4 regions of the Chryseobacterium sp. UNC8MFCol genome follow, and region 1 is predicted to be linked to each of the others. Evidence: riboswitches for the same ligand, from Rfam matches in the RefSeq annotation. Region 1 holds a riboswitch; each other region holds the start of a gene.

Region 1 (7,851 bases):
TTCCTGTATAGCATCAAAAACGGCCTCATGACCATCATAATAAACGTTATCATGACTGGCTATTGCCATTAAAAATAAAATTTCTTCATCATCAGGATGAGATAATAAGTATGCCTCTCCTTCTGCAATACACTGCTCCAGTTCACCCCTGTAAAACAGTTGTTCTAATTTGTCGTACATATTAATATTTGTTCTGTAATTCTTTGGTTACATTCACTGACCCGCTATCTGAAGTCAGTTTAAAATTTTGTGGTGTGCAAAATAAAACAAAACAAAATTAAAAACATACTAAAAAGCTTATAAAATCAGGAAAATTTGTAATACACTCCTTTTCTGCAATTGTCTATTTTGGAAACAAAACCATCATTTTAATTCGAAATAGGCAATACAGATCAGCATATCAAAAAAATCTGCATTTCTTACTTCACTTCATCGGAAAAAAAATAATTGATATTTCTGGTGTTCGGCTTTTACCTGTACAAAAGTTTCGGGATGCAATACCAGGTTGTATAGGACCTGTTGTTTTTAAAAGTTGTGTCATAAAAAACTTTCCGGCTGATAGCGACAGAAAAAAGTTGAATCAATGGTATTTGCTACATCCTCTTTAAAATTAAATCCAGATATAACAAAGCGCAAAACATCTCTTAATACATTAATTTTCAATAAAATATCAAACCTTACAAGATGGTCTCATTGAAAATATTATCACATTGAGAAAATAAATACATAAATTTGGTCTAATCCTTTAATTTTCAAATTTAAAGCATTAATTTTGAACGAAATTTAAACATTCGGATTCTTCAATTACTATGTACATGAAAAAAATGATGGTCGGGCTTTCGTTAGCTCTATCTGTTACTACCATATGGGGGCAGAAAGCTCCTGCAAAAAACACCAGTCTGACCCTTTATAATTATCAGACTTTCAATTGTGACAACAAAGGATATTTTGACGCTGCCAAATACAAAAAAGAGGAAATAGACGGCGTGAATAAGCTGTTGTATCAGTTCAATGGAGTACAGTTTGATATCCAGCCGGTGTTTAAGCTTTCCAATCTTGAAGAAATACGTAAAAATAAAGAGGAGTACCTGAAGCAGCTGGAACAACAATATCAGGATAAGAAAAAAGAATTGTACAGCCTTGAAGTAATCAACCTGCCGATGTGGAAAAAGCTGCAGCAGCAAACCATCGAATCTTTTGAAAATGAGTATCAGCTTAACAAAGAAGAAATTCTTGCTTACTCCGACCCTACCACATTAAAAGACAGCAAATTCTACTCTACCTGCAGAGAGCATATTGATGCGATATCATCTCCCGACAGGGAAAAAATGTTTGAAGCATGGAAAAATTATATTGAACTGAAAAGTAAAAGCAATGCCGACCCTAAAGGTGTTATGGCAAGATTCAATACAAAATTAAACGATCCTCAGAAGGAAGATTATGCCCTGATCGATATGATTGGATTGAGCTTCCACAACTGCGCCAACAGCAGCTTCAGACAGAAACGCGATGCTGAAACCAATATGTATAAAGACTTTGATAAAATATTTACAAAGCTGAAAAGAACCTGTGATGAGCCGTAAGCTTGTCGCAAGAAGTAAAAAAATATTGACAGTACCTAAGTAGGGTACTGTTTTTTTTAGTTTATTTTATATCGTCACGCCATGTGTGTTCTTGACCTCAGCCATTACAAAAGTACTGTGTGTACTGCCGATAGAATCTACTGATCCCAGTTTATTGAAAACAAAATCCTGATAGTGCTTCATATCCCGTACCTGAACTTTAAGCAAAAAATCAAAATCACCGGAAATATTATAACATTCTGCCACTTCTTCAATCTCCACAATATCCTTCACAAACTGATGTCCTACAGACCGGTCATGAATTTTCAATTTAACCTGGCAAAACACGGTAAATCCACGATTCAGTTTTTCAGCTTCTAAAACAGCTGCATAATGTTTGATATATCCTTCCTGTTCCAGCCTTTTTACCCTTTCAAAAACGGGAGAAGGTGACAGGTTTATTTCTTTAGCAAGCTCCTTTACGGTCAGTTTTGCATTCTTTTGCAGGATTCTTAGCAGTTGAAGATCCTTTTCATCAAGTCTTTCCACAGGATATTATTCTTTTTACAATTGATATTTTCAAAAATAAAGAATATTTACCTTTTAAAATAATCAAAAACAAAATTTTATCCTTAAATTTTAAAACAATACCAACCAAACATCTTAATTATCTATCTTTACGCCATATTTTGTTCTTTAAAATACTTCATCAACCGGAAGAGGTTTTACCTAATGTAAATTAATAGGGAATCGTGTGAAAATCACGAGCTGTCGCGCAACTGTAAGTAACATCCAAAGGTTTTTATCCCAGAATATCCACTGCCAATAGCGGGAAGGATGATAAAAACTGTTACAAGCCAGGAGACCTGCCTGTTCTGAATTGACAATGCTTTCGCGGTCTGAAGCTTTTGGGTCATACAGATGATACATTGAACGTATTTCACCGTTAACAGGAAAATTACGTCCTTATTGTACCTCTCCCACAAAGATTCTTATCGCTTTCGAAAGTATTGTGAAGCATTCAAAAGAGCTTTTAAAAACCAGAGTTTAATTTAAAAGTTGAAAAGAAAATGCAAACACACATTCTTGGCTATCCGCGTATTGGTAGCAACAGAGAGCTAAAAAAGGCCTGCGAACAGTATTGGGCAGGGAAAATTTCTATTAATGAATTAGAAGAAGCAGGGAAAACCATCAGTGAACAAAACTGGAAATTACAACAGGAAGCAGGTATTGATCTTATTCCGTGCAATGATTTTTCATATTATGATCATGTATTGGACATGACTTTAGCAGTGGGTGCCATTCCGGAGCGCTATCAGGACATTGCCACCGATCGTAAATATTCAGAGCTTGATCTGTATTTTGCGATGGCAAGAGGACATCAGAAAGATGGCCTGGATATTACTGCTATGGAAATGACCAAATGGTTTGACACCAACTATCATTATATCGTTCCTGAATTCCAGAAAGATCAGCAATTCCGGTTGTTTTCAAACAAAATCATTATCGATTTTATGAATGCGAGACAAACAGGGATCAATGCCAAACCTGTTATTATCGGTCTTATTACCTACCTTCTTCTGGGGAAAGAAAAAGAAAAAGGCTTTGATAAATTAGACCTGGTTCAAAATCTTCTTCCTGTTTATCTTGAAATCATTAAAGAACTGGAAAACCAGGGAGCAGAATATATCCAGTTTGACGAACCGTTCCTTGCCTTAGATCTTAACGAAAAGGCAAAAGAAGCCTTTGAGTTAGTATACAGCACAATCAGAAAACAATTTCCAAAGTTGAAATTGATTGTCGCGACTTACTTTGAAGGATTAAATGATAATCTTTCTCTAGCCGTTTCTCTTCCCATCGATGTTTTGCATATTGACCTGGTGCGGGATCCTGAACAATTGGATGAGGTATTATCGACAATTCCTGATACTTTAAGTCTTTCTTTAGGAATCGTAGACGGAAGGAATATCTGGAAAAATGACTTCGAAAAATCATTACAATATATCAGAAAAGTCATCAACAGGATCGGGTCTGAAAGAGTGTTTATTGCTCCGTCGTGTTCATTACTTCACTCGCCTTTTGATCTTGATTCAGAAAAAAATGAGGATATTTTATCTCCCGAAATCAAGCAGTGGCTGGCTTTTGCGAAACAGAAAGTCCATGAGATTGTTGTATTAAAAAAATTAGCCTCTGAAAATCCGGATTATCCTACTTTACAGCTATTGGCTGAAAATAAAAAAGCCCTGGAAAACCGTAAAACCTCAACATTAATACATAGTCAGGAGGTAAAAAACCGTGTCGAAGTAACGACAGAAAAAGATGCGCAGAGAAAAAATCCTTTCAATATCAGAAAAGAGGTTCAGCAAAAAGTATTACAGCTTCCATTATTTCCAACCACCACGATCGGATCATTTCCACAAACGAAAGAAGTAAGAAGCTGGAGAGCTAGATTCAAAAAAGGGGAACTTACTGCAGAACACTATGATCATTTATTGAAGAAAGAAACTGAAAGAACCATCCAATGGCAGGAAGAAATCGGGATTGATGTATTGGTACACGGAGAATTTGAACGCAATGATATGGTGGAATATTTCGGAGAACAACTGGCCGGGTTTGCCTTCACTCAAAATGGCTGGGTACAAAGCTACGGAAGCCGTTGTGTAAAACCTCCGGTGATCTATGGGGATGTTCACCGCCCTCATCCGATGACGGTTTATTGGTCACAATATGCCCAATCACTGACCAATAAATGGATAAAAGGAATGCTGACAGGACCTGTAACGATTCTTCAGTGGTCTTTTGTACGGGATGACCAGCCTCGTTCCTTAACCTGCAAACAGATTGCCTTGGCAATTCGTGATGAGGTTACAGATCTTGAAAAGGCAGGTATCAGAATTATACAAATCGATGAACCGGCGATCAGAGAAGGTCTTCCTTTAAGAAAATCAGAATGGCAAAACTATTTACAGTGGGCGGTAGAAGCTTTCAGAATTTCGGCGAGTGGTGTTGAGGATTCTACACAAATCCACACCCACATGTGTTATTCCGAATTCAACGATATTATCAAGAATATTGCTGATATGGATGCCGATGTGATCACGATTGAATGTTCCAGAAGCCAGATGGAATTATTAAATGCTTTCGCAGACTTTAAATATCCGAATGAAATCGGTCCGGGTGTTTATGACATCCACTCTCCAAGGGTACCATCCAAAGAAGAAATGGTTGAGTTGCTGAAAAAAGCACAGGCTGTAATTCCTGCTCAGCAACTTTGGGTAAACCCTGACTGCGGATTGAAAACCCGTCACTGGGATGAAACGGAGAAAGCATTAAAAGCAATGGTGGAAGCTTCAAAGGAAGCCAGCCTTGCCTTCGCATAAATTCACTTAGTTTTTAATTATATATTTCTTGAAGCAGGAGTTCTCTCCTGCTTTTTTATTGGATACTATTTGCCGCTATTTCAGGTTGATCTGCAAAAATTTGATGTACATTTGTGTTGCAAATAACCCATCCAATGAAATCTATTATCCTCAGCATTAGTCTTCTGTTTAGCTTTTCGAGCTTATGGGCTCAAACTGGCAAAACAGAGAAAGAGATCACGAAACCGGCATCTTCATCAGAACAGTATTATAAGCTTGAACAATGGTTAAAAGAAAGTAAAATTCCTACCCTTGGACTCGGAGTCATCAGGAATGGAAAGCTCGAAAAAGCAAAAGTATACGGAGATTACCAAAAAGGAATACCCTCACCTGATAATACGCGTTTCAATGTTGCTTCATTAACAAAACCGGTTACAGCAATGGTTGCTCTAAAACTGGCCAGCCAGGGACAATGGGATATCGATGAGCCTCTTTATCATTATTGGACGGATCCGGATATTGCTGAGGATCCAAGGAATAAAAAACTGACGACCAGAATTGTGTTAAGCCATCAGACAGGTTTCCCGAACTGGCGCATTTTGAATCCCAACGGAAAATTAGGGTTTCAGTTTGATCCGGGGACAAAATATCAGTATTCGGGAGAAGGTTTTGAATACCTGAAAAGAGCATTGGAAAATAAGTTCCACCAGCCACTCAGCCAACTCGGAGAAGAACTTATTTTCAAACCTTTGAAAATGAAAGATACTTCTTATATCTGGGGACCCAATACCGACCCTTCCCGTATCGCTACCGGCTATGATAAAGATGGAAAACCCTATGATCCGGTAAAAAGAGAAACCGCCAGCGGTGCGGATGACCTGATGACAACTGTGTCAGATTACGGTCATTTTCTCATCAGTGTAATGAATGGTGAAGGTCTTTCAAAAAAGATCTTTGCAGAAATGCAAACCGGTCAGGTCGCATCAGAAAAAGGAAAATATTTTGGATTAGGTTTTGAGATCTACAACCTTGGAAATGGAAACATCGCCTTATCTCACGGAGGCTCAGATGATGGGGTACGCACGTTGTTTGTTATTATTCCTAAAACAAAACAAGGACTGGTGATTCTTACCAATACTGACGAAGGAGCTAAAGCCTATGAAAAACTGATCATTGATTATCTTGGTGAGGAGGGAAAAAGAATTGTTGATATTGAAATGAAGTAATTAGCCAATCGAATAAATAATTAATATTAAGAATTATGACAGCTGAAGAGTTTGTAAAAAATTTCTATTTAGAAAAACAAAACATTGTCGATTCAACTTTTGAAACTAAGTCAGACCATAGAACTCTTATTTCAAAAAAAATTGAAGAATTAAAATTAAATAAAATACAAACCGAACAATTAAAAGCAATAATTTCTGATCTTGTAACAGATACTTTTTATACTATCTTACTAGGTTTGGACGGTTCTGCAAGTATTGGAAATTCACAAGAGAGTTTTAAAATATTTGACGAAGAAAATAATCTAATCGCTGAAAGTGGAGATTTAGAAGGATTTGCTTATGATTATTTTCACGGAAATCACTAACCTTAAAAACTTAAATAAAACAACAAATGAAGAAAACTATTCTGGTTATTATTCTAGCATTAACTCAAAATATTTATAGCCAAAACAAGCTTTTAAAATCTGATAAGATAACGACAACAGACTCCGTAAAAATAATTGGAATGTATGTTAAATGGGATAAAAATAAAACTTACGAAAAGTTTAATTTTTTTATTACAGATAAAAAAGTCGTGGATTCCCTATTCGAATCTGTTGAATATGGTGCCAGTTCCGAAAACGAATGGGAGCACAACAACTTCAACATTATCTTGACAAAAGCGAATAAACAATTTCATCAGGTTTCCATCAGTCCGGCTCTTCACAACGCTCATATTAATGGTAAAAGCTATAAGTTTGATGTTTCAATTTTAGAAAAATTGGCTAAGAAATATCCTTTAACCTATAAATGGTATGAAAAGGAATTTAAAAGTGAACAGGAATTCAATAAATTCAATTCAAAAATTTTAAAACAAGAAAAAACTTTATACGTAAACAAACCCACTTTTCTTTATGAAGGATCTTTTGAATTACAATTTCCAAAAAATGATACCTTTCTTCATCCTAAGGCTATCGATGGTTATTTAAGACCACAAATTGAAAAAATTGTTAAAGGAAAAGAGTTCAGTATTTCTTATGCTGCAAATACTTTCAATTTACAAAATCGTGATCAATATACAATGACAATCAATGGCCCTTATACTTTATTCAAAGACTTAAAAGATAAGAACAGTAAAAAAGGGGATTGGGTTCCTGCTAAATTTATTGCTATCATCTACGAAAAAGAATAATAAATTAATAATCAAAAACTTATATATTCTCAATTAAAAACCTTAATTTTGCACCCCGAAAATAAGGATAGACCCCTATGAAAAAAATTGGCGAGCACAGAACACTTCTTGGAGTAGATAAAAACGTTACTTTAAAAGAATTAAAAACGATTTACAGAAATGTGATGAAAGATACACATCCTGATAAATTTATCAATGACGAAACAGGAAAGCAGGAAGCTGAAGAAAAAAGCAAGTCTGTGATTGAAGCCTATCATTTTTTGGTAAGCATTAATCCTGAGACCCAGGAAAAGTATAAAGAAGAATATACTGAAACGATTACAAAATCTAATATTCAGGATTTTTACCTTGAAAAATCGATTTTGACGGTTCAGCATCTGAACGGAAATATGTATGAATACATGGGAGTTCCGAGAAATACCTACATTAAAATGGTAAACGCTGACTCACCAAGCCGTTTTGCAAGAAGACATATCTATGGAAACTTCATCTACAGAAAGTCCGGAGAGGCAATGGCAGATTAATTTTTTTTC
Region 2 (7,851 bases), on a different contig from region 1:
TCTATAAGATAATTGTTGGGATCTTTAATATAAGCTGTTTTTTGACCCCATGGTTTTACAGCGATATTTTCATATAAAACAGCTCCGTTTTTAATTGCTTTTTCCACCAATTCTTCTACATGATCAGTTGTGAACCCTAATTCTATTCCAAAGGGTTTTGTTTCTGCTTTAGAGGATAAAAAACCTTGTTTCACATTGGATGAAGCCAGATCAACGGAAGCGAAAGAAAGACTCGTCTCTCCGGTTGACAGCTCTCCATAGTCTTTTTCAGGGGTGATGAATTTTATTTCGGCTTCAAAAGTATTTTTATAGAAATTCATAGATTGTTCTACATCTTCTACATACAGGATTACATATTTGAATTGAATCTTAGCCATGGGTTTTGAATATTAATTATTGTTAATTTAAAATATAATTTTCATCCTGCATCAGTTCAACATGAGGTCCGTTACGGGGATAATAGGGCATCCCGCCAAAATGGCCAAACTGAAGCTGAAATTTCTGGGAAAGATTTCTTACTTTGCTTCCCAGTGAATTGACATCAACGTGCTGAATACGATCTTTATACTGTCTGCCATTGGTGAAAAATAACATCAGATTACACTGATCTTTAAATTCATACGTATTGTAATAAAAAACACTGATATTTTCTTCTTTACAAATAGACGTCAGAGCATGAAGCATATCTCTCTTTGATGATAAAGGAAGATTACAGTCAATCCTGACGGAAAGTACTTCTGCATTGTCTTTTTTTAAGTCTGAGCCTACAATCTGGATAAAATTGTATTTAATATTTGTGAATGTAGTTTCGGCATGATAGGTTTTACTGGCCTTTGCTGTAAAAGGAGTACTGAAATCTATTGATATTGCATGCTCGAGAATAAGCAATTCTTCGATTTCCAGAGCAAACTGAAAGCAGTAATCAAACAGATGATAACCTCCTAATGTAATAACCAGCTGATTATCGTCACTACTCAAATGTAGAAATGCTTGTTTGTATTCTGTTTTAAGGATTTCCAGTTTTAGGATAAAGTCCTTGGGATTATTGACCTTAATTCTGGTGATCAGTTCTGCTGCATTATCAGCATGTCCTCCAATTCCTTCAAAAAATTTGAAAAATTTGAAATGGTATAAATTTTCAGGAAATTTAAAATACCAGTATACTCCTAAAATCATAGTAAAATCGCTTGATATATTGTAAAATATCAAAATTAAATAAAATTTCATACTCCAAAACTTTCAAAACCCTTAAATTTGTGACCAATAAAAATTTTACTTGGATGCTTAGGAACATTTCAATTGCGGCAGCTACTTTCTTGTCCGTAGTTACAATCAATGCACAGAAGAACAAAAACACTCAATTGGAAAGGCCAAAACTGGTCGTAGGTCTGGTAGTAGATCAGATGCGTTGGGACTATTTATACCGTTTTTATGGTAAATATGGAAATGACGGTTTTAAAAGACTACTGAATACCGGATATTCTCTGAATAACGTGCACATTCCTTATGTTCCTACGATTACAGCTTTGGGACATACATGTATTTATACGGGATCAGTACCTGCGATCCATGGAATTGCAGGAAATGACTGGACAGATAAAGAAACAGGTAAAGGAGTATATTGTACAGCAGATGAAGCCGTTCAGCCTGTAGGAACAACCAATACCAAAACAGGAAGCCACTCTCCAAAAAATCTTTGGTCTACCACTGTAACTGATGAATTGAGGCTGGCAACCAATTTCCAGGGAAAAGTAATCGGAGTTTCTTTAAAAGACCGTGCTTCTATCCTTCCAGCAGGACACACGCCCAACGGCGCCTTCTGGTTTGATGACAGTACCGGAAACTTTATTACCAGTACGTGGTATATGAATGATCTGCCTCAATGGGTAAAATCATTCAACTCACAGAATTTACCTGAAAAATTAGTGGCAAACGGATGGAATACCTTGCTTCCAATTAATCAATATACAGAAAGTGCTCCCGATAATTCTCCTTGGGAAGGATTGTTAGGAAGTGCCAAAACACCAACTTTCCCTTACAGCAATTTGCCGCAGGATTATCAGACCAAAAAAGACAACATCCGTTATACACCATTTGGAAATACATTGACCCTGAAATTGGCTGAAGCGTCAGTAGAAGGTGAAAAATTGGGAGGTGACAACATTACTGACTTTTTAGCAATTAACTTAGCTTCTACAGATTATGCCGGACATAAATTCGGTCCGAATTCTATTGAAGTAGAGGACGTTTATATCAGACTTGATCAGGATCTGGCAGAATTCTTCAAATATCTGGATTCAAAAGTTGGAAAAGGGGAGTATACTGTTTTCCTTTCTGCCGACCACGGAGGAGCACATTCTGTAGGTTTCCTTAAAGAGCATAAAATCCCGACCGGTTTCTTTGGAGAAGGAGCTGAAAAAAATATTAACCAAAAGTTAAAAGATAAATTCGGAGCTGATAAACTGATCAATGCTATCGATAACTATCAGATCTATTTTGACAGAAAAGTATTGGCAGACAATAAACTTGAATTGGATGACGTAAGAAACTTTGCCGTAAAAGAATTGGAAAAAGATCCTACCGTTTTATACGCTGTTTCTGTAGATAAAGTGCAGGAATCAAGTATTCCGGAGCCAATCAAACAAAGGATTATCAATGGAATCAACAGACAAAGGAGTGGTGATATTCAATTGATTTCACACGACTCTATGCTGCCTCCATATTCAAAAACAGGAACGACACACAGTGTATGGAACTCTTACGACTCTCATATTCCTTTGATCTTTATGGGATGGGGAGTACAACACGGAGAAAGTAACAAGGCTTATCATATGACAGATATTGCCCCTACTGTTTCTTCTCTGTTAAAGATCCAGTTTCCAAGTGGGAATGTCGGAAACCCGATTACAGAGGTTATCGGTAAATAAATTAATAAGATGTTTATTTTATAAAGGCTGCCTTCATTATGTGAAGGCAGCCTTTTTTCAGGGGTAATTATTCAGGAATTCTTCCTTTGGCCCAATACATTTAAAAAGCTATCTTTGCAAAAAATTTGGTTTCCAGCATATTGGAATGAAAAGGGAATCGGGTGTAACTCCCGGACTGTCCCCGCAACTGTAAATCGCAATAAAAATTTCTGTAAATAGCCACTGTGTAAAAACGGGAAGGTACAGAAAGCGAAAGTCAGGAGACCTGCCAGTTTTATAATCCAAACATATTGCTTTCGGAGGAAAAGTAAAAGAGTATGAGTATAAAAAGATCTTTAGTACTGCTTTTTTCGTCTTATGGTTGTTTTCTTTTTGCACAAGAGAAAGCTATTGATACAATTTATGTCTTCGACAGTCAGATCAATAAAGTCAGGCTTTTTCATCCTGTAAAGATTATCAATACCGAAGACGCTGAAAAAAATTCAACCAATCTCTCAGAGCTGTTGAGATTCCAGTCTCCTGTTTATATCAAAGAAAATGGCCGTGGGGCTGTTTCTTCACCTTCTTTCAGAGGAACGACTGCGCAGCAGACCGCTTTTGTGTGGAATGGGATTAATATTAATTCTGCTTTTTTAGGGCAGGGCGACATTAATAATATCGCTTTATTGGGATATGATCAGATAGGAATAAAGGCTGGCGGAGGAAGTGTCATATATGGCTCCGGTGCTATTGGCGGAAGTATTCACCTTAATAATAATCTAGATTTTAATAAAGGATTTCACGGTTCTTTATTTTCTGAAGGAGCTTCTTTTAATACATTTAATAATCTGGTTAAAGGTTCTTACAGCAATGAAAAACTAAGCTTTCAGGCTTCCGGAAGTCATTCTGTAAGTGAGAATGATTATCAGGTAGATGTAAAAGACGGAAGGAAATATACCAATAACAACGGAAAATACTATAATACCAATTTTAATATATCAGCTGCTTATAAATTAGCTCCTCATCACCAGATATCCTGGATTACGGAGTTTTTTAACGGCATGCAGCATTATCCGGTTTTCTTTGATACTGAAAAAGGTACCAAGTACGGAACCCAAAATGTGAGAAGTTTAGTTTCCTGGGATTGGAACACGACACGATTTACCAATTCATTCAGGGCTGCATATACGGAAGAAAATTTTCAATATTATGCTAATATTGAAGGCCCGGAAACAAGTGGAGGGGCAGGAAAAAACTATATCCTGAAAAACGATTTCAATTATTTTCTTAGTTCAAAATGGAACTTTAATATTATCGGAGAATACCAGTTGAATAAAGGAAGCGGAGAAGGAACTTCAATGCTGGGGAATGTAAGTAGAAATGCAGGGTATATAGTTGGGTTAATACGTTATTTTGCGGCGAAAGATGTACACTTTGAAGCTGGAATAAGAAAAGATTTTGTCGAGGAAATTAGTTCACCGCTTCTGTTTTCTTTCTCAGGAAAATGGAATGCCACACCATGGTACCATGTAGGATTAAGTGTTTCGAGGAATTTCAAAGCTCCAACATTTAATGATTTATATTGGCAGCCGGGAGGGAATAAAGATTTACAACCTGAAACTTCTTACCAGCTGGAATTAAGAAATCAATTTAAGGTCAAAGGGATTACGCTATCTGTTACCCCTTATTATATGGATATCAGGGATATGATCAGATGGCTTCCTACTTCTGCAGGGTACTACGCAGCTTCAAATACCAATAAAGTAGAATCATATGGAGTCGAAGCTCAGTTTGAATATGAGAAAAAGTTTGGAAAACACGTTTTGAAAACGAATCTGGGATATTCCTATACAAAATCTACTGATCTTGAAATTCAGAAACAACTGATGTACGTACCTCTACATAAATTTGTAGGTGGTATCGATTATCAGTATGATTTTATAAAAGTGTATGTACAGGGAATGTTTAACGGACTTACTTATACAGATTCCAATGAAATTAAAGATCAGGCTTTAGAATCGTATTTTATAATGAATGCGGGACTTAGAGCAACATTTTTTAAAAATTATAACTTAGGTTTAAAAATAAATAATATTTTTAATAAAACATATTATACTATGCGGTATTATCCATTGCCTGGAAGAAATTATAGTATAAATTTAAACATTAACTTTTAAAATAAATTAATTGCATATGAATATCAGAAAAATTTTACCTCTTGCGTTATTATCAGCACTACTTTTTAGTGTTTCTTGTAGTAACGATATTGATTTAGGAACGGATACCAATCTTCCTACAAGTTATGAAAAAGGCATTCTTATTGCTAATGAAGGAGGCTTCACAACGCCTACAGCAGATGTTTCTTTTTTAAGCAATACATTAGCTTTCGGATATAATAATATCTATACCAATACCAATAAGGAAGAGCTCGGAAAAGTGCTCCAAAGTATAGGTTTAAATGGAGATCGTGCTTATTTGGTTTCTAATATTCCTAATAAGATTGATATTGTTAATCGAACTAATTTTAAAAAAATAACAACAGTTACTGCTAATCTTGATAATGCAAGGTATATTGCTTTTTCAGGAGGTAAATATTATGTTACGAACAATAATTTTACTACAGTTCCTAACGTAAGAAAAGTGAATGTATATAATGTTTCGGATAATGCTTATGTATCCAGCATTAATTTTCCTCGCTATGCAGAAAAAATTGTAGAAGCTGAAGGAAATATTATAGTACAAACGGACGGTGTAGGATATGATTTTAGTACAACACCTGCTACTTCATTCGCAACCGGATATACCATAACGGTAGTAAAACCATCTACCAATACTGCAGAACAGCCTATTGTCCTTCCTAATGTAGGGATTATCAGAGATCTTATTTCTTATAAAGGTGCGGCATATGTGTTAGCTTCTGATAATACAAATTCTTATATTTATAAGATCAACTCGTCAGCAGGAACCTATACAACAACAACTATTACAGGAATTCCTCAGGGGCAAAAGCTTAGAGCTGATGATGATAAATTTTATCTTTTTACCAGTAGTAAAGAGGTATTTAAAATGAACATTGGTTCAACTGTTGTTCCGACAGTACCTCTTTTATCATTATTTGGAAATGTGTACGGATTTGATGTAATTGATGGTAAACTTTATGCTTCAGATGCCAGCTTTACAAGCGACAGTAAAGTGTATGTATATGATACCGCTGGGGGTAATTTATTGAAAAACTTTATAGCCGGAATTGGTACCAACGGTTTCTATAAAAACTAAAAATTGCGCTTCGGCGTATATTATATAAATTTTTATTTTTTCATCATTTGTGTTTTTTTCCGGCCGGTTTCGAAGAAACCGGCCGGCTTTGTTTTATACAGATCAAAAAAGGCTGCGGCGGGACTTTGTCCCGCCGCAGCCTTTTTTGATATCAATTTTCTTATAATGTTAATCCCAGTTTCTCAGCTTCAGCAATTACAAATTTTGTTGCCTCCTCTTTTTCATTAGGAATTTCGCCTTCCAGAATAGCTTCTTTTACTTTTTCCTTAAGAATACCAATCTCACGACCCGGTTGTAATTTAAACATTTCCATAATTTCTTCACCGGTAATAGGGGGCTGGAAGTTTCTCACCTGATCCTTTTCTTCCACTTCTTTAATCTTGACTGCTACATATTCAAAGTTTCTTTTGAATTTCTCCTGTTTTTTTGAATTTTTTGTAGTAATATCTGCCTTGCAGAGTGTAAACAGGTCTTCAAGATTTTCTCCGGCATCAAACAAAAGTCTTCTCAATGCAGAGTCTGAAGCATCATCAGTAATCAAAGCAATAGGTCTGGATGAAAGCTTTACCATTTTCTGCACATATTTCATATCACTTCCCAACGGTAATTTTAATCTCTGAAAAAGTGTTTTTGTCATTTTTGAACCTAAAAATTCATGTCCGTGGAATGTCCAGCCTGTCCCTTCAACAAACTTTTTGGTAGGAGCTTTTCCGATGTCATGCAGTAACGCAGACCAGCGAAGCCACAGATTATCTGTATTTTCAGATATATTATCTACAACTTCCAGGGTATGGTAAAAGTTATCTTTGTGAGTTTGTCCTTCCACTTCTTCCACACCTTTCAGCTCTATCAGTTCAGGAATAATCAGCTTTAAAAGACCTGTTTGTTCCATGAGTTTTAATCCTACAGAAGGTTTTTCCGAAAGCATGATTTTATTGAATTCTACCATGATTCTTTCCATAGAAACAATCTTGATTCTTTCTGCTTCCTGTTTGATTGCCTCTAAAGACTTTTCTTCAATTGTGAAGTTCAGTGTAGATGCAAAACGTACTGCTCTCATCATTCTCAAGGGATCGTCAGAATAGGTTTGGGCCGGTTCTAAAGGTGTTCTTAAGATTTCTTTTTCGAGATCTTCAATACCATTGAACGGATCGATCAGTTCACCGAAATTATCCTTATTTAAAGAAATGGCCATTGCATTAATGGTGAAGTCTCTTCTTTTCTGGTCGTCTTCCAGCGTTCCACCTTCCACTTCCGGTTTTCTGCTGTTTTCAGTGTAACTTTCTTTCCTTGCCCCTACGAATTCCAGCTCAAGATCTTTATATTTGATCATTGCCGTTCCATAGGTCTTGAACACAGATACCTTCAGTTTAGGATCAATATCCTTAGCTACATTTTGAGCGAGCTCAATACCACTTTGTTCCGTCACAAAATCTATATCAGTAGAAGCCTTTCTCTTCATCAGAAGATCCCTCACATAACCGCCTACAATATATACAGACTGATTATTTCTTTCTGCAGCTTCAGAAATGATTTTAAAAAGTTTTAAATTTTTATTTTGAGCAAGATTAATTTTCATCGTTTATAATAGTGTCAGTTTCTACCAATGTTGCTCACTAATCATAATGGGCATACATTTTACTAATTTTTCCCTCTTCATCAAAAAACA
Region 3 (7,851 bases), on a different contig from region 1:
TTATACAGCTTTTGTGCCTTTTGTGGTGAAAAAATCAAATCCATTTAATTTAAAAATAAACAATGAAAATGTATCAATTTTTCATAATGGGTCTACTGTTGACGGTCGTTTCCTGTACTCTCGACAAAACAAATTATGAAGATGAAATCAACACAGCTGTTCCTGAACATTATGAATTTAAGGAAGCCGCTGCCATTACCAAAGAAGATTATACGATAAGCATTGAAGCATTGAACGGAACATTCTATCAGGGGTATAATGAAATCCGTTTGAAGATTCGCAATGCCCAGACCAAGGAGAATGCCAGTGTATCAGACATCACATTTTTACCTGTTATGACTAATGGCAACGGAAACAAGACCTCATGTCCTCATCGGTCTTCTCTGAACAGCCAGGCCGGTGGTCAATATTTTACCGGATACTCTGTGTTTACCAGTACAAGCAATGCAGGAAGAACCTGGAAGTTATATATGAGTTTTACCGTGAATCAAAAGACTTATACGATAGATAAAGAAGTGACCGTGCAGGAGCAACCTAATAAAAACCTCAATATGACTTCATTTACAGGGAATGACGGAGAACAATATTTTATTGCGCTTGTATCCCCTCAAAAACCACAGGTCGCAGAAAACAAACTGGTTGTCGGAATTTATAAATACAATCAACCTACCGCTTCAGAAGGAAGTTTTCCGGATCCGGCGCAATTTTCATACAGCGAGGTAAGTGGCTACACATTGCTGCTAGATCCAAGAATGCCGGAGCCTTCAATGGGAAATCACTCATCACCGAATAATAAAGATTTGATCCAGGGAAATGACGGTTTGTATCATGGAGTGGTCAATTATACGATGACCGGAAACTGGACATTAAACTTCATTATGCTGAACCAGAACGGGAAAATCATTAAAGGAACTAAGGTTTCTACCGATTTTACGCCCGGTGTTGAAGGGGCGAAAAGTGAACTTTTTATCGATACTTTATTCTAATTTCATGAAACAATCAGGACTTATTTTTGTCTTTTTGGGTATGTTGCTCAATGCACAGCACAGACCGGTAAGCAAAGACAGTATTGCCCTTTTGGATGAAATAAAAGTAAAAGGGGATCAAAAGAAAATTGAAACAAAAATGAAAATGGCTGTTTCAGTGGATGAATTTCTGGCATCTTCCGATAAGATAAGTTTTATCAAACGGGGAGCCTATGCCTGGGAACCCTTACTGAATAATATGAGTACGGAACGTTCTACAGTGACGATTGACGGGATGCATATTTTCGGGGCATGTACAGATAAAATGGATCCGGTTACCTCTTATCTGGAGAGCAACAATCTTTCTTCTATTGATATAAAATCAGGACAGCAAGGAAGCATGCATGGAGCAACTATTGCCGGAAGTATTGACCTGAAAAGGAAAAGCACTCCTTTCGGTCTTGAAAAAAAATGGGGTGGTGCCTACCAGACAGGTTTTGAGTTTAACAATAAACAGGCTTTTAATCTGGGATCTGTATCCTATTCAGGGAATAGATTTGTGATTGATGGAAGCATTTCTTACCGGAAAGCAGGGAATTATGATAATGGAAATGGTGATGAAGTAAAACATTCTCAATTTACCAAATTCAACACCGGATTAGGAGTTGCCTATAAAACAGGTCCTTTATCTTCCCTACGCGTTGATGCTATTTTTGATATGGCAAAAAATGTAGGATTTCCTGCATTGCCCATGGATTTATGGCTTTCCCGTGCTATGATTACCTCAGCTTCTTATAAACAATTGTATAAAGAAAGCCTGATCAAATCGTGGGATACTAAAATCTATTTCAACACCATAGAACATTATATGGACGATAGCAACCGACCGGAAAATCTTGTTCATATGGATATGCCAGGCTGGAGCACGACGTACGGGCTCGTTTCTACGGTGAATGTAAAGAAGGAAAGATATGCCTCCGAACTTCAGCTTAATGCGTATCATAATGTTTCGATTGCCGAAATGAGGATGTATCCGCAGGACCGGAGCAGGAGAACAATGTTTGCTTACTCCTGGCCCTGGGTGACGACACGGTTTATAGGGCTTTCCATGAATAATGTATGGGATATTTCTGAGAATAGCCGACTCAATTTTGGCGGATCGCTGGGCCTGAATTATAATCAATCGAAGTATGCGGAATTCAACTGGATTTTTCATCCGGGAGCACCACAGCAGAAAACGAGGATTCTGCCTGCTTTACATGCTGGATATCAGCTCAATGTAGATCAGTTTAATTTCTCTGTAGGAACGGGATATGGTCATAGAGCTCCTTCAGTTTCGGAGGGATACGGATATTATATCTACAACAGTTTTGACCGTTATGATTATATCGGAAATCCTGACTTAAAAAATGAAGTTTCCTATGAAAGCAATGCCAGTGCAGGTTTTAAAACTGATAAACTGAGTATTGAAGCGAAGGTGAACTATTTTTATATTCAGAATTACATCATCGGAAGGATTTTAAGTTTGGGAAGTCCGATGAACTATCAGTCGGTGGGCGTGAAAGCCTACACTTCTCTGGATCATGCGACCCTCGTTAATTTGTCCCTGAATACTGCATATACTATTACCCCTGATTTACATTGGAAAGGAACATTAACGTATGCAAGAGGTAAGGATGATAAAGGGAAAAACCTGCCATTCATCCGCCCGCTGAGCTATCTGACCTCTCTCCATTTTATGCACCGTAATTTGGGATTTCAGACGTCTGTAAACGGAGATTTTCTCCAGATGAATTACAGCCCGGAATATGGAGAAGATGAGACCCCGGCGTTTACCGTATGGAATGTTTCGGTGGACTATACCTTCAGAATCAAACAATTTAAAACCGTTCTCCAGGTGGGAGCCGAAAATCTTTTAAACAAATATTACAGTACCTACGCAGATTGGGGAAATATTCCAAGGATGGGACGTAATGTTTTCACGGCTTTAAAATTCAGCTTTTAAGCAAAAACAGGGATACGGTCCTATTACTATAAAACAACAACATTAAAATTTACAACAATGCAACATTTAAAAAAATACCTTTTATTATCAGCTTTTACCTTAGGATTAACTTCTTGTCAGAACACCGATGATAATCCTGTCGCCAATAATGTCACCCTGGAATTCAATAATACATTCAAGAGCCAGACTATTGTGCTGGGAGATGCCACCTCAGGTAAAGCTACCGTAAACATTTCTGCGGAAGGACAGGTGCATCAGTTCTCGGAATTGAAATATGTCATCAGTAATATCCGTCTTATCAAAGCCAATGGTGATGAAATTCCCTATCACATTAATGATCTTGACCAGGGAGCTACCGTAGTAGATCAGTCTAAACCCGAAACACTTCGTTACCTGCTGAGTAATATTCCTGCGGGAGAATATAAAAAGATTAAGCTCGGTCTTGGGGTTAAAAAAGAAATAAATGTGCTGGACCAGGTGAAATTTCCCAAGTTCTATGCGATGGCCGGTTCCAATGATACTCAAATGATGTGGGAATGGGGAGCAGGATATCGTTTTACAAAAATTGAAGGATTTTATGGGACAGATCATAAACAATTGTCTATTCACACAGGAAGTACAATCAAAGGAACCCAAGGAAACTATACACAGGGAGTAGATGCCTACAGAGAAGTTATTCTGGATCTTCCCAAAGTAGCAGTTGTAGATGCTAAAGCTCCAAAAATCACTATTAAAGCAGATTTTGATAAATTATTAACCGGAAAAACCAACACCATTCTCTTAACCACTGGTACCGGAATGGACGGTAATGCGACTCCAAATATCCACACTGCCAATCAAATGGTGAAATTTGTTGATAATTTAGGAGGAAACGGTTCAAGTGACATTTCGGGAATGTTTTCCGTAACTACTGTTGAAAACTAGATTTTTCCTTTTTAACCTATGACAACAATGAAAAACGGACTTGGTTTTTTAGCGATACTTTTACTTGTAATATCATGTCATACTGATTACTATGAACCTGTTTCTTACAATAATCCTGAAGTATCACTTAAGATTCCTTTTGGTTTTCCTGAATTAAACAGTTCAGTGAATGCTAATAAGCCTACCATGTACGGAGTGGAACTGGGAGAAAAACTATTTCATGACAAAAGGCTGAGTGCAGACAATACCATTTCCTGTTCCAGTTGCCACATGCAGGCCAATGCCTTTGCAGATCACAATGCACAGGCCATCGGTATTCAGAACAGACTAGGGCTCAGAAATGCTCCTGCAGTTCAGAATATGATGTTTATGAAGTTTTATAATTGGGACGGTAATATACTGCAATTGGAGAAACAACCTCTGATTCCGATCATCACCCATGAAGAAATGGGTTCTTCTATTCTGGAAGTCATAGGGAAAATAAAAGAGGATCTGACGTACAAAGATTTATTTACAAAGACATTCGGGGATGGCGATATAACGCCTGAAAGAATTTATAAAAGTATTGCTCAATATGAGTACACCTTGATTTCTGCCAACAGTAAATACGATAAGGTTAAAAGGAATGTAGGTGAAAAATTTACAGCAGAAGAAGCACAGGGCTACCAGACGTTTCAACAAAAATGTGCAAGCTGTCACAGTACAGAATTATTTACTGATCAGAGTTTCAGAAACATCGGTTTTCCTGTGAATCCTGATACCAATGAAGCAGGCAGGGCAAGAGTTACAGGTATTGCAGCGGATTATATGAGTTTCAGAGTACCTTCTTTACGGAATATAGAATATACGGCTCCGTATGGAAGCTTTGGACAGTTTCCCACATTAATGGCTGTTCTCGATTATTTTGATAAAGGGGTTTTAAATACAGAAAATCTTGATCCTGTTTTTAAACAAAATGGAAATAGAATTCCATTAACTGAACAGGAGAAGAACAATCTTATTTTGTTTATGAAAACATTGAGCGACCGGGAATTTATACAGAAATAACAGTACCTGGCCCATCATTGACAGATTCCGGAAAACGATACAACCAGATCAAAAATTAATGTACAGACCATTCAGAAATCCCGCTACAATGTAGTGGGATTTTCTTTTGTTTATACATTGATAATCATTTTGTTCTGTATAACATTGTATCTGGTTAATAATTTTCTATCTTTGCCGGAATTTGGTGAGCCTTAATAAGCTCTTAAAAGGGAATCCGGTGAAAATCCGGAACAGACCCGCTGCTGTAAGCTCCGCATCAAAGTTTTTGAAGAATATATCCACTGTTTTTTAATGGGAAGGATTTCAAAAATGGAGTAAGTCAGAAGACCTGCCAAAATAATAAACGTTTGACGCTTTCGTGGAATAAAGCCTAGGACAATAATGATACTGTACAGTGATCGCTGTGCTTTGTCGTTGCTTTCTTACATCCATTAGCGTCATCATTATTCCAATGAGCTAATGGTAGCAAAACTGAATACATCTCAACTTCATAAAGTTGTTTTCACCGTATGTGTGTTAACTTCACAATTCCTGTTTTCCCAAACCGGCAAAAAAGACAGCATTAAAGGAAAAACCATTAAGGCGGTCAATATTTACAAAAAAAACTACAAAGAGATTCTTCCGGCACAAACCTTACAGGGAGAAGAACTGGAAAGACTTAACAGTCATTCTGTAGCTGATGCTTTACGGTATTTCTCAGGTGTCCAGATCAAAGATTATGGAGGAATGGGTGGTTTGAAAACCATTAATATCCGAAGTATGGGAAGCCAGCACGTCGGTGTTTTTTATGATGGGATTCAGTTGGGGAATGCCCAGAATGGGTTGGTGGATCTTGGAAGGTATTCTCTGGATGATCTGGAAGAAATTTCTTTATATAACGGGCAGAAAAGTGAAATCTTCCAGCCTGCAAAAGATTTCGGCTCATCGGGATCTATTTATTTGCAACCGAAGACTCCCGTATTTACGGGAAACAGGAAGACCAACCTCGTGATAAGGGCCAAAAGTGCTTCTATAGATTTATTTAATCCTTCCTTTCGTTTAGAGCAAAAGATTTCACGAAGAATTTCTGCCAGTTTTAGTGGTGAATTCATGCAGAGTGACGGTATTTACAAATATCATTATGGCCGGAAATATCCCAATGGACAGGTTGCTAATGATACTATTGCCAAAAGACAGGATTCTGATATCAAAGCCAAACGTTTTGAAACTTCTGTCAACGGAACTTTAAATAACGGAAGCTGGAATGTACGTGGTTACGGATATATTTCAAATCGCGGAATGCCCGCTTCTATTGTTAATAACAGGTTTGGAGCCAGAGGAGCCAGAATATCTGACGAAAATTATTTTGTACAGGCTCATGTAAGAAAAAAGGTATTCCCAAAGTTTGAAACACAGTTAAAAGCAAAATTTGCTTATGATTATACCCGCTTTCTGGATACCATAAAATCAGAATACCTTAAACCTTCGGATAATGTTTATATCCAGAGAGAAGTCTATGTTTCTTCCTCAAACCTTTACTCTATCAACTCCAATTGGGATGTCAGCCTGAGTGGCGATTTCCAGTATAACAATCTGGATGCTGAAGGTCTGAATGACTTTTCTTTCCCTACCCGCTACACCTCATTGGTTGCGTTAGCCACTACATTTCAGTGGAACAGGTTTAAATTTATGGGAAGCCTATTAGGTACATTTACTTTTGAAGAAGTAAAACGAAATAAAAGACCTGATGACAGAAGTGAATGGACACCTGCTGTTTTTATGAGCTACCAGCCGGCCGCTGTTCCGGAGCTTACCCTCAGAGCATTTTATAAAAGGATTTTCAGACTTCCCACATTTAATGATTTGTATTATACCAGTATCGGAAATACTTACCTTAAGCCGGAATTTACCAACCAGTATGATATTGGGTTTACGTACCAGAAAAAATATGATCATTCTTTCTTCAAAGCTTTCTATGCGAAAGTAGACGGATATTACAACAAAGTAGAAGATAAAATTATCGCAGCCCCCAATGGAAGTATGTTCCGTTGGTTGATGATGAACCTGGGACTCGTGGAGATTGTTGGGGCCGATGTCAACGTACAGGCAGAAATGATTCTGGGGAAGGTGAAGCTTAAACCATTGCTTGCCTACACCTATCAGAGGGCAAAGGATATTACCAATCCCGGAGATCAGTTGACCCCTGGAGATAGTTTCTATGGCGATCAGATTCCTTATACGCCATGGCACAGCGGATCTTTTACCATGATGGCAGATTATAAAAGCTGGAGTTTTAATTATAGTACAATCTATGTAGGTAAGAGATATGATGTGAATCAGGACAATATCCCTTACAATTATGTTCAGCCTTGGTATACCCATGATTTATCGGTTCAGAAGAAATTTAATTGGGCGGATCACCAGTTTAAAGTAAGCTTTGAGATGAATAATATATTCAACCAGTATTATGATGTAGTGATCAATTATCCGATGCCGGGAAGAAATTTTAAACTCATTCTAAATTTCACATTATGAAAAAACTAAATTCTCTTCTTCTTTTTCTTGTATTTGTATTGCTTGTCTCGTGCCGTACCGATGAAATAGTGATTCCTATGGAAGTTGTAGATGGGCTTGCTCCTCCTGAAAATACAGCGATCAAAGGGTTTTATGTTTTGAATGAGGGCAATATGGGAAGCAATAAATGTACCCTGGATTTTTTTGACTATACTAAAGGAACTTACTTTCGGAATATCTATGCGGAAATCAATCCGAATGTCGTAAAGGAATTAGGAGACGTAGGGAATGATATTAAAATTTATGGCAGTAAACTATACGTGGTAGTGAATGTTTCCAACAAAATTGAAGTGCTGGATGCTAAAACCGCCAGACGTATAAAATCTATCCAGCTGCAAAACTGCAGATATTTAACCT
Region 4 (7,851 bases), 310 kb from region 1:
CAGTTTTACCAATAACACGTGATCAAGACCTACTTTATTGAAAGAGTTTTCCAGCGCCATCACGCCCTGGATCTCATGCGCCATAATCATTGCTTCCAACACCTGCTTCATTTTTAAAGGGGTCTTTCCTTCCGCAATCTGCGTTCTGGATAACCAGTCTGCTGTGGCCAGGATACCTCCAAGATTATCGGAAGGATGCCCCCATTCAGCAGCCAGCCATGTATCATTAAAATCCAGCCAACGGACAATAGCACCGATATTGAAAGCTGCCTGTACGGGATCTAACTGAAACTGAGTACCGGGAACCTTTGCCCCATGAGGAACCACGGTTCCTTTTACGATAGGTCCTAAAAGTTTGGTGCAGGCTGGATAAGTGAGTGCTTCCAACCCACACCCCAGGGTATCTAAAAGACAGTAATGAGCCGTTTTCCAGGCCAAGTCGTTTTTGATTTCATAGTTTAGTACATAATCCGCAATATCTGCCAATACTTTATCCGGTTGCGGTCTTTCATTTGAAATGTGTGAACTCATTGTATAGTTTTAATTTTATAGGAAAATGGAAGGTTTAAAGTGGTCAACTTTAATGTGCTTCTCATTCTTTATTTTTTAATTATTTTCTGTTGCTGATCGGGACAAATTCTTTGTTTTCAGGGCCTGTATAGTTGGCACTCGGGCGGATTATTTTTCCATCCTGTCTTTGCTCGATAATATGGGCACTCCATCCGGTTACTCTTGAAATAACAAATAATGGAGTGAACATCAGGGTTGGCACTCCCATTAAATGATAAGAAACAGCAGAGAACCAATCCAGGTTCGGGAACATTTTCTTTTCGTCCCACATAATGGTTTCCAGTCTTTCGGCAATATTGAACAGCAGCATATCTCCGGCTTCATCGGAAAGTTCCTGTGCAACCTTTTTAATGACAACGTTTCTAGGGTCTGATATGGTGTAAACCGGATGTCCGAATCCAATGATCACTTCTTTATTGGCAATACGTTTACGGATGTCTTCTTCCGCTTCATCCGGAGAATTGTAACGGCTTTGAATCTCAAAAGCAACCTCATTGGCTCCTCCGTGTTTTGGTCCCCTTAAAGCACCGATAGCTCCTGTGATAGCAGAATAAATATCAGAACCTGTTCCGGCAATAACGCGGCTGGTAAAAGTAGAAGCATTAAATTCATGCTCTGCATACAGGTTTAAGGAAATCTGCATAGCCTTGGCCCACGAATCAGAAGGTTTCTTTCCGTGGAGTAAGTGAAGGAAGTGCCCTCCGATCGTATCGTCATCGGTTTCCACATCAATTTCTTTTCCATTGTGGGTGTAATGATACCAGTATAATAATCCTGAACCGAAAGAAGCGAGTAATTTATCCGCAATATCCCTTGCTCCGGCAATATTGTGGTCATCTTTTTCCGGCTGGATGCTTCCGATCGCAGATACCATAGAACGCATAACGTCCATAGGATGGGCAGCAGCAGGGATACTTTTTAAAATATTTCGTACAGAATGGGGTAAACCTCTTAATGATTTTAGCTTGGCCTTGTAATTTTTCAGCTGGGCTTCTGTGGGCAACTGACCATAGATTAAAAGGTAAGCGACTTCTTCAAACTGTGTTTTTTCTGCAAGGTCCAATATATCATAGCCTCTGTAGTGCAGATCATTGCCGCTTTTTCCGACACTGCAAAGTGCTGTATTACCGGCAGCTACCCCCGAAAGTGCTACGCTTTTTTTTGGTTTAAACGTAGGTTCATTACTTGTTGACATCATTATTCTTTTTAAAAAGGTTATCTAATTTTTGTTCATAATCATGGTATCCGATGCTTGTGTAGAGTTCTTCTCTGGTTTGCATGGTATTGAGTACATGAGCTTGTGTACCGTCTTTGCGGATGTGCTCAAAAACATTTTGAGCCGCTTTATTAGCCGCCCTGAAAGCTGATAGGGGATAAAGAATAAGCTCTACTCCAGCTTTTTTAAGCTCGTCGACCGTATACATCCGGATCATCCCAAATTCTGTAATGTTTGCCAATACAGGAATTCCGGTAGCATCTACAAATTTCTGATACAAACTGATATCAGTAACGGCTTCTGCAAAAATGAAATCTGCACCGGCATCTTTGTAAGCAATGGCTCTTTCAATTGTTTTATCCAAGCCTTCAACTGCAAAGGCATCTGTTCGGGCCCCTATGACAAACTGATCGTTTGTTCGGGCATCGACAGCGGCTTTTAACCTGTCTGACATTTCATCCTTACTTACAATTTCCTTTCCGGGACGATGTCCGCAGCGTTTAGCTCCCACCTGATCTTCAATGTGAAGCGCTGCAGCACCGGCCTTAATAAGAGACTTGACTGTTCTGGCAACATTAAATGCTGAAGGTCCAAAGCCCGTATCTACATCAACCATCAGCGGCAAATCACAAACATTGGTAATGCGCTGAATATCTGTCAATACATCTTCTAGGGTGGTGATCCCCAGATCGGGAATTCCCAAAGAACCGGCAGCAACTCCTCCTCCCGAAAGATAAATGGCATTGAAACCTGCCTGCTGTGCCAATAATGCATGATTGGCATTGATGGTACCTACAATCTGGAGAGGATTTTCTTTTTGCATCGCCTCCCGAAACCGCAGTCCGGGCGACTCTAAGCGTTCATTTTTAGTCATTGTTAATATTTATCATTTAGTTAAATAGGTATTTGTAATGAGGGTTGAGCTATAGCTGCCTGTCGGAAATCCGATGCGTGGAATCAGTTAAAATGCTATGTATAAAACATTTTCCGATCTCTACCTGTTGTTTCAGGTTGAGATAGACGGGATTGTGAATGGGCATATTTGTCAACTTTTTAAGGGTTAAACCATATAAAGTTCCTGTCAGGCTTCACAATACTTTAGGGGAAATAAAAATTAAGGAAAGGAAAATATGTTTATAGGCTAATAGCAGATGTATTGCATCATTCATCTATCTCAACAATAGGATGAGCACATAAAAGTATAATCACACTGTTATCTATATCATATCATACCTGACTATAAGCTTCAGACCGCGAAAGCATCGTCAATTCAAAACAGGCAGGTCTCCTGACTTGTAACAGTTTTTATCTTCCTTCCCATTTACAGAGCAAACAGTGGACATGATGTGATAAAAACCTTGGTGTGTTACTTACAGTTGCGCGACAGTTCGTGATTTGCACACGATTCCCTTTTAATACACAGCTAAGTGTAACCAGTTTTGGTTGATAAAGAAGGTGTTAAGAACTCCTTGGTGGTAAATATAGACATTTTATTGAAACAGCCGCATCTGGAATTGTTTTTTATTTTAAAAAAGCTTTAAACCATTGAAAATATGGGTGATATTTTCAATTAAAGCTTTTATTTTGAAAGGAAATAATAGTTGATTTTAACAATATTTGTAATTTTTTTAACACCAAAAATTATGCTTTGAATAGAAAGCGATTCACTCCTTTTTATTTTACTGATGAAAATCATGTTATCTATTTGTTAAGTTTTGAGACTTATCACAGACTTTATGATGAATGATCTGAAAGGCGGATTTTTCTGTTCTGACTGGCAGCTCATTTAAATATTTTGCTTCAAATCCTTAAAATGACACTTCATGATCCTTAAAATACACTTGATTCACAAAACTGATCGCCTTGATCATTAAAATTTCTTGCTTTGTCCTGAAAAAACCGACAAAATGCCGAAAGAAAAGTTCAGCCTTAAAAACAAACCAGAATATATTTTCCTGGTTCTGGGAACGTTATGCCTGGCAGCAGTTCCTGCTCTTTTTCTTTTGGATTTTCCCAATAAAGCTGCAACAATTCTGATAGTAATGATCTGTGGGGAAATTTTATTTCTGATTACTATTGCCCTTTCCGGAAAAGGTTATACTGATAAAATAAAGGAATCTTTTACCGGTTTTTTTAGAGTAAGACAAAAGTTAAGAAACAAGAAAAACTGAAAATTATAAGAAACAGATGTCTATGCGGGAAAAAAAAAGACAGAAACAACAGTGTTTCTGTCTTGTAAGTCGTTATAAAGAAGAAATGTATACTTCTATTTTTGTTCCATCGTAATTAAAAGTTCCATCTTCATTCTTTTTGCCTAATTCCCACTTGAAATCTACAGGTCTATCCCATCCTGCTCCTAGTTTTCCTCCATTCACGGAGCGGGCGTAATCTATGTTTTCGGTCGTAATTGCAGAATGAAAGAAAGTTTTGTCTATCAGCCTATAGAATCCAAGGGCTTTTCCTTTAGGGATTACGGAATAGCCGTCCCACTTTTCTCCTCCCATGTAGTCGAACTTTCTCAGCCATGCCTGACCTGTAAGTTCTGATAAATCATTGGGACTGATGCTGGCGCCTCTCATATAAAGTGTATACGCTACTACATCATGACAAACTCCGGTGTTGTATTTGCTGATATTCTCAAAGCCTGCAAGAAGTGCATTGGCAACAGTGGCTCTTTCCGAAGGGCCTAATTGAGCTTTCGTAGCTCCTTCTGGTGTTAATGACATATTAATAAAATTTTGTTTTTGGTCTTGTAAAGATAAGTTTTTAAAATTAAAGCGAAAATCATATTAATTTTCTGCATCTGCTGTATTCTCCTATGACGTGGACAACGAAGCGTCAGGGTTTCGATACAATTCAATTAAATTGTTTATTTTTAAAATAAAAAACAGATGATGAAAGTAGTGTTTAAGTTTCTATTAATTATCTTCTGCTTGGGAAGTACTGTATCATGCCTGACCCATTATGATGAGAAGAACAATGCCAAACTATTGCTGAAACTGATTGATAAAAGACTGAAGGTCTCACCTTTGGTTGCGAAAAGCAAATGGAATACAAAAGCTCCTATTGATGATCCCGTGCGAGAAAAAGTTATTCTGGACAGTGTGAAAATTAAAGCCCAGAAAATGGGAATTGATGAAAACCTGGCGGTTCAGTTTTTTCAGGCACAGTTTGAAGCCGGTAAAATAGTACAAAGGCAATTGCATAGCCGGTGGCAAATTCAAAATCAGGCATCTTTCAATCCAGTTCCGAATCTTGCTACAGAAGTTCGTCCTGTCTTGGATCGTCTTACTCCTCTGTTGTTACTGGAACTGAAAAAAAATAACCCTCATACTCTGAATGCTCAGTCAATAAAGATATTAAGAAAAGAAGCAAGAAAGATAATTAGCCCGGAATTTACCGATGACGTTGTGGAAACGGCGATACAACCTCTTGAAATCGCTGTCACATCAAAATAACGGAATAAATTAATGTACAAATATTATCCTTTGACAAAAAATATAACAATCATCGGATCCATCCGATATGTGGTGGGATGGATTATAATGGTAAGTCTTTGGGGAAGCTGCCATTTAAACAAAATCAACCCTTCAGAAAAAATAGCGTATCTCGGGCCTCCGGCATCATTTACTCATTCGGCGGCCGGGAAGAAGTTTCCGTCACAAACGCTGGTATTTCAAAACAGCATTGAAGAGTGTTTTATTTCTGTACGTTCAGGGATCGCGGAAAAGGCAGTTGTTCCTTTGAAAAATTCTATTGGAGGCATTGTAGTGCCCACTGAAAAGGCATTGAAAGTGTTTCCTGATATTATGATCGAAGATTCTCTGGAGTTGCCCATATCCCAAAACTTAATGGTTGTTCCCGGAACGGTTGCTATTAAAAAAATTTATTCTCATCCGCAGGCTTTACGACAGTCCCGTCGACTTATAGACAGCCTTTATCCCGCTATTCCAAGAATTGAATACTCCTCTACTTCGGCAGCGGCAAAATGGGTATCGGAACATCCTGAAGAGAAAGCAGCAGCTATCGCCAATACCGAAGCTGCAAGATTATACAAACTGAAAGTCATTAACACTGATATCCAGGATGATAAAAATAACAGAACAATGTTTATCATTATTTCAAAAAAGAATAAAGAGCTGCACTAGTGTCAGGCAGCTCTTTATTGTATAGTAATCTAAGGTTTGTTTTGATAATTTCCTGATTATTATGAAACTACACCGATTCTCGCTTTTAAAGGGATATTGTAAGTATTTAAGCATGGCGTCTGCCCATGAAAATCAAAATCAATATTGACATCCGGTCTGAAAATCAGGCAATGAGTGGAGCCTCCAAAATGGAAGGTACCGATAGGATCTCCTTTTTTTACTTGTTGACCTTCTGTAACCATAATTTCACAACTCGACACTTCCGCCATTCCAACCGCTACAAAACACATTAATCCTATTTTTTCATTATCGGATTGAATGAAAATCAATGCGCGGGCTGCCAATTCTGTAATATATCCCTGAGAATCATTCGGCCCTGATGGATCATAGCCTTCAACAGGGGCTTCTGCATAGTAAGTTCCCGGAACATTCTGAATGGCTACTATTTTTCCGTCTACAGGGCTATTCCATCTGTGATAGGTTTTGGCGCATAAAAAGGCCTGATAAACTGTGCTGTTATCTCCAAACTGCTGTGCCAGCTCATGATTATTCATAATATCAATCAAAGAATAAGGCTGGCCTTTCATCCAGAATTTATCTTTCATTTTAGCATTGGTAACCACATTATAAGGGGCAGATTCGCAAGCATTAACAATTACTGACGGGTCCTGATCTTCGGGGCTTACCTCCCGTACTCCAGGATTGAACTGTCTGGTAAAAAAATCGTCCCAGCTTTTATATCCGAAATGCGGCTGATCCGGCTGGCATTGGTAATTGTAAATAAAATTTTGTAATGCATCCTGCGGATTATTCCCCTTTCCTCTCAAGGGATCCATGGCTGCAATAGCTTCAAGAGCCGGCTGTGAAAACCATCCGATCGGGTTCGTATAATCCGGCTGTGGCTGGGTGACAGGCCCATTAACCAAAACATATTGTGAGGCCGGAGATTCCAGAAAGGTTTTCCATTCTGCCAGGATAACGCTTAGTTTTTCATTCACTACAGGATGAAGGAAAGTGAGGTATCCTGCCTGAGTACCCATCGCCCAGTCCAGAATTGCATTGATAGGAAAGCCAACCAATCCTATACTGTCTTCTATAGTACTGTAACAGGGAGCTTCGTTCAAGACCTGATTGATGATGAGCAACATAGTTTCAAAGTTTTTAACGGGCTCATTGTAGCCTTGCGGAATTTCATCATACATGCTTGTAAAGCTCATGTATAAAGTAGGATCATTATAAATAGCCTCCCTTAGTGCATTAACTGCAGGGCTGAGAGGAAGTCTGGTATGCTTTACCTGATTTACTTTTTTCTCGATCCAGTTATTGAGAAAACTTCTGTCGGAGGGAAGCCATTTCCCTACCCTGTACTTTACATGATTCATGGTATGAGTCTTTTAGAGGTTATTTTTATACTTTAAAGTTACCTCTGTTCTTCTATACCTGCAATAGTATTTCTACTTAAAGTAAGATACGTAAAACTACTTAAACAAAAAACAAGACGGAAGAAACCCGCCTTGTTACCAAAAAATAATATGATATGAAAAAATATGAATGTTTTTATATTTGTGATGCATTCAACATTAAGTTATGCAGATCTGTATTCTTTATAAAGGGTTGCAACAGTTCACTTCCCGGTCCGAATGCCGCTACTTCCACATAGTCTCCGGAATGATCCATACTGATCCACCCTACGGAGTTATGTTTTTTCTGAATTTCAGAATACAGTTTGAAAGGAAGCTTTTTATAATTGTAAAGCCCTTCTTCCTTCTCCAACCCGTTATAGAACCCCAGAAGCTGCCTGGCTTCATCATCGGTCAGTACGATTTGATTTCCTTCATAGATCCAGTCTTTGATATCTTTCGGTGAATAGTCTTTATGAATTTTATTTAGTATATATTCATTGGTATATTTATAATC

Evidence for each region. Region 1 has a riboswitch for cobalamin ahead of metE (5-methyltetrahydropteroyltriglutamate--homocysteine S-methyltransferase). Riboswitches for the same ligand answer to the same signal wherever they lie in the genome.
Region 2: another riboswitch for cobalamin. It lies ahead of M030_RS0116540 (TonB-dependent receptor plug domain-containing protein); the one in region 1 lies ahead of metE (5-methyltetrahydropteroyltriglutamate--homocysteine S-methyltransferase).
Region 3: another riboswitch for cobalamin. It lies ahead of M030_RS0100710 (TonB-dependent receptor plug domain-containing protein); the one in region 1 lies ahead of metE (5-methyltetrahydropteroyltriglutamate--homocysteine S-methyltransferase).
Region 4: another riboswitch for cobalamin. It lies ahead of prpB (methylisocitrate lyase); the one in region 1 lies ahead of metE (5-methyltetrahydropteroyltriglutamate--homocysteine S-methyltransferase).

What each region holds. Positions count from the first base shown of each region.
Region 1 is NZ_AXUZ01000004.1:491,924-499,774, forward strand. Features, by position in the region: gene M030_RS0105525 (hypothetical protein) at 1-180, opposite strand, end outside; gene M030_RS0105530 (hypothetical protein) at 816-1,583, shown strand; gene M030_RS0105535 (Lrp/AsnC family transcriptional regulator) at 1,650-2,111, opposite strand; cobalamin riboswitch at 2,266-2,451, shown strand; gene metE (5-methyltetrahydropteroyltriglutamate--homocysteine S-methyltransferase) at 2,633-4,942, shown strand; gene M030_RS23775 (serine hydrolase domain-containing protein) at 5,077-6,147, shown strand; gene M030_RS0105555 (hypothetical protein) at 6,183-6,512, shown strand; gene M030_RS0105560 (hypothetical protein) at 6,539-7,318, shown strand; gene M030_RS0105565 (KTSC domain-containing protein) at 7,396-7,842, shown strand.
Region 2 is NZ_KI535290.1:480,104-487,954, reverse strand. Features, by position in the region: gene M030_RS0116555 (VOC family protein) at 1-377, opposite strand, end outside; gene M030_RS0116550 (hypothetical protein) at 400-1,176, opposite strand; gene pafA (alkaline phosphatase PafA) at 1,281-2,927, shown strand; cobalamin riboswitch at 3,037-3,215, shown strand; gene M030_RS0116540 (TonB-dependent receptor plug domain-containing protein) at 3,245-5,083, shown strand; gene M030_RS0116535 (DUF5074 domain-containing protein) at 5,100-6,182, shown strand; gene M030_RS0116525 (CCA tRNA nucleotidyltransferase) at 6,343-7,761, opposite strand; gene M030_RS0116520 (nuclear transport factor 2 family protein) at 7,799-7,851, opposite strand, start outside.
Region 3 is NZ_AXUZ01000003.1:138,388-146,238, reverse strand. Features, by position in the region: gene M030_RS0100730 (hypothetical protein) at 63-986, shown strand; gene M030_RS0100725 (TonB-dependent receptor plug domain-containing protein) at 991-2,970, shown strand; gene M030_RS0100720 (MbnP family protein) at 3,028-3,894, shown strand; gene M030_RS0100715 (cytochrome-c peroxidase) at 3,922-4,941, shown strand; cobalamin riboswitch at 5,107-5,292, shown strand; gene M030_RS0100710 (TonB-dependent receptor plug domain-containing protein) at 5,401-7,455, shown strand; gene M030_RS0100705 (YncE family protein) at 7,452-7,851, shown strand, end outside.
Region 4 is NZ_AXUZ01000004.1:183,495-191,345, forward strand. Features, by position in the region: gene M030_RS0104000 (bifunctional 2-methylcitrate dehydratase/aconitate hydratase) at 1-531, opposite strand, end outside; gene prpC (2-methylcitrate synthase) at 611-1,765, opposite strand; gene prpB (methylisocitrate lyase) at 1,752-2,660, opposite strand; cobalamin riboswitch at 3,047-3,239, opposite strand; gene M030_RS23700 (transporter suffix domain-containing protein) at 3,694-3,957, shown strand; gene M030_RS0104020 (hypothetical protein) at 4,030-4,512, opposite strand; gene aroQ (gamma subclass chorismate mutase AroQ) at 4,678-5,244, shown strand; gene M030_RS23710 (prephenate dehydratase domain-containing protein) at 5,275-5,934, shown strand; gene M030_RS0104035 (phosphatidylserine decarboxylase family protein) at 5,994-7,316, opposite strand; gene M030_RS0104040 (alkaline phosphatase) at 7,492-7,851, opposite strand, start outside.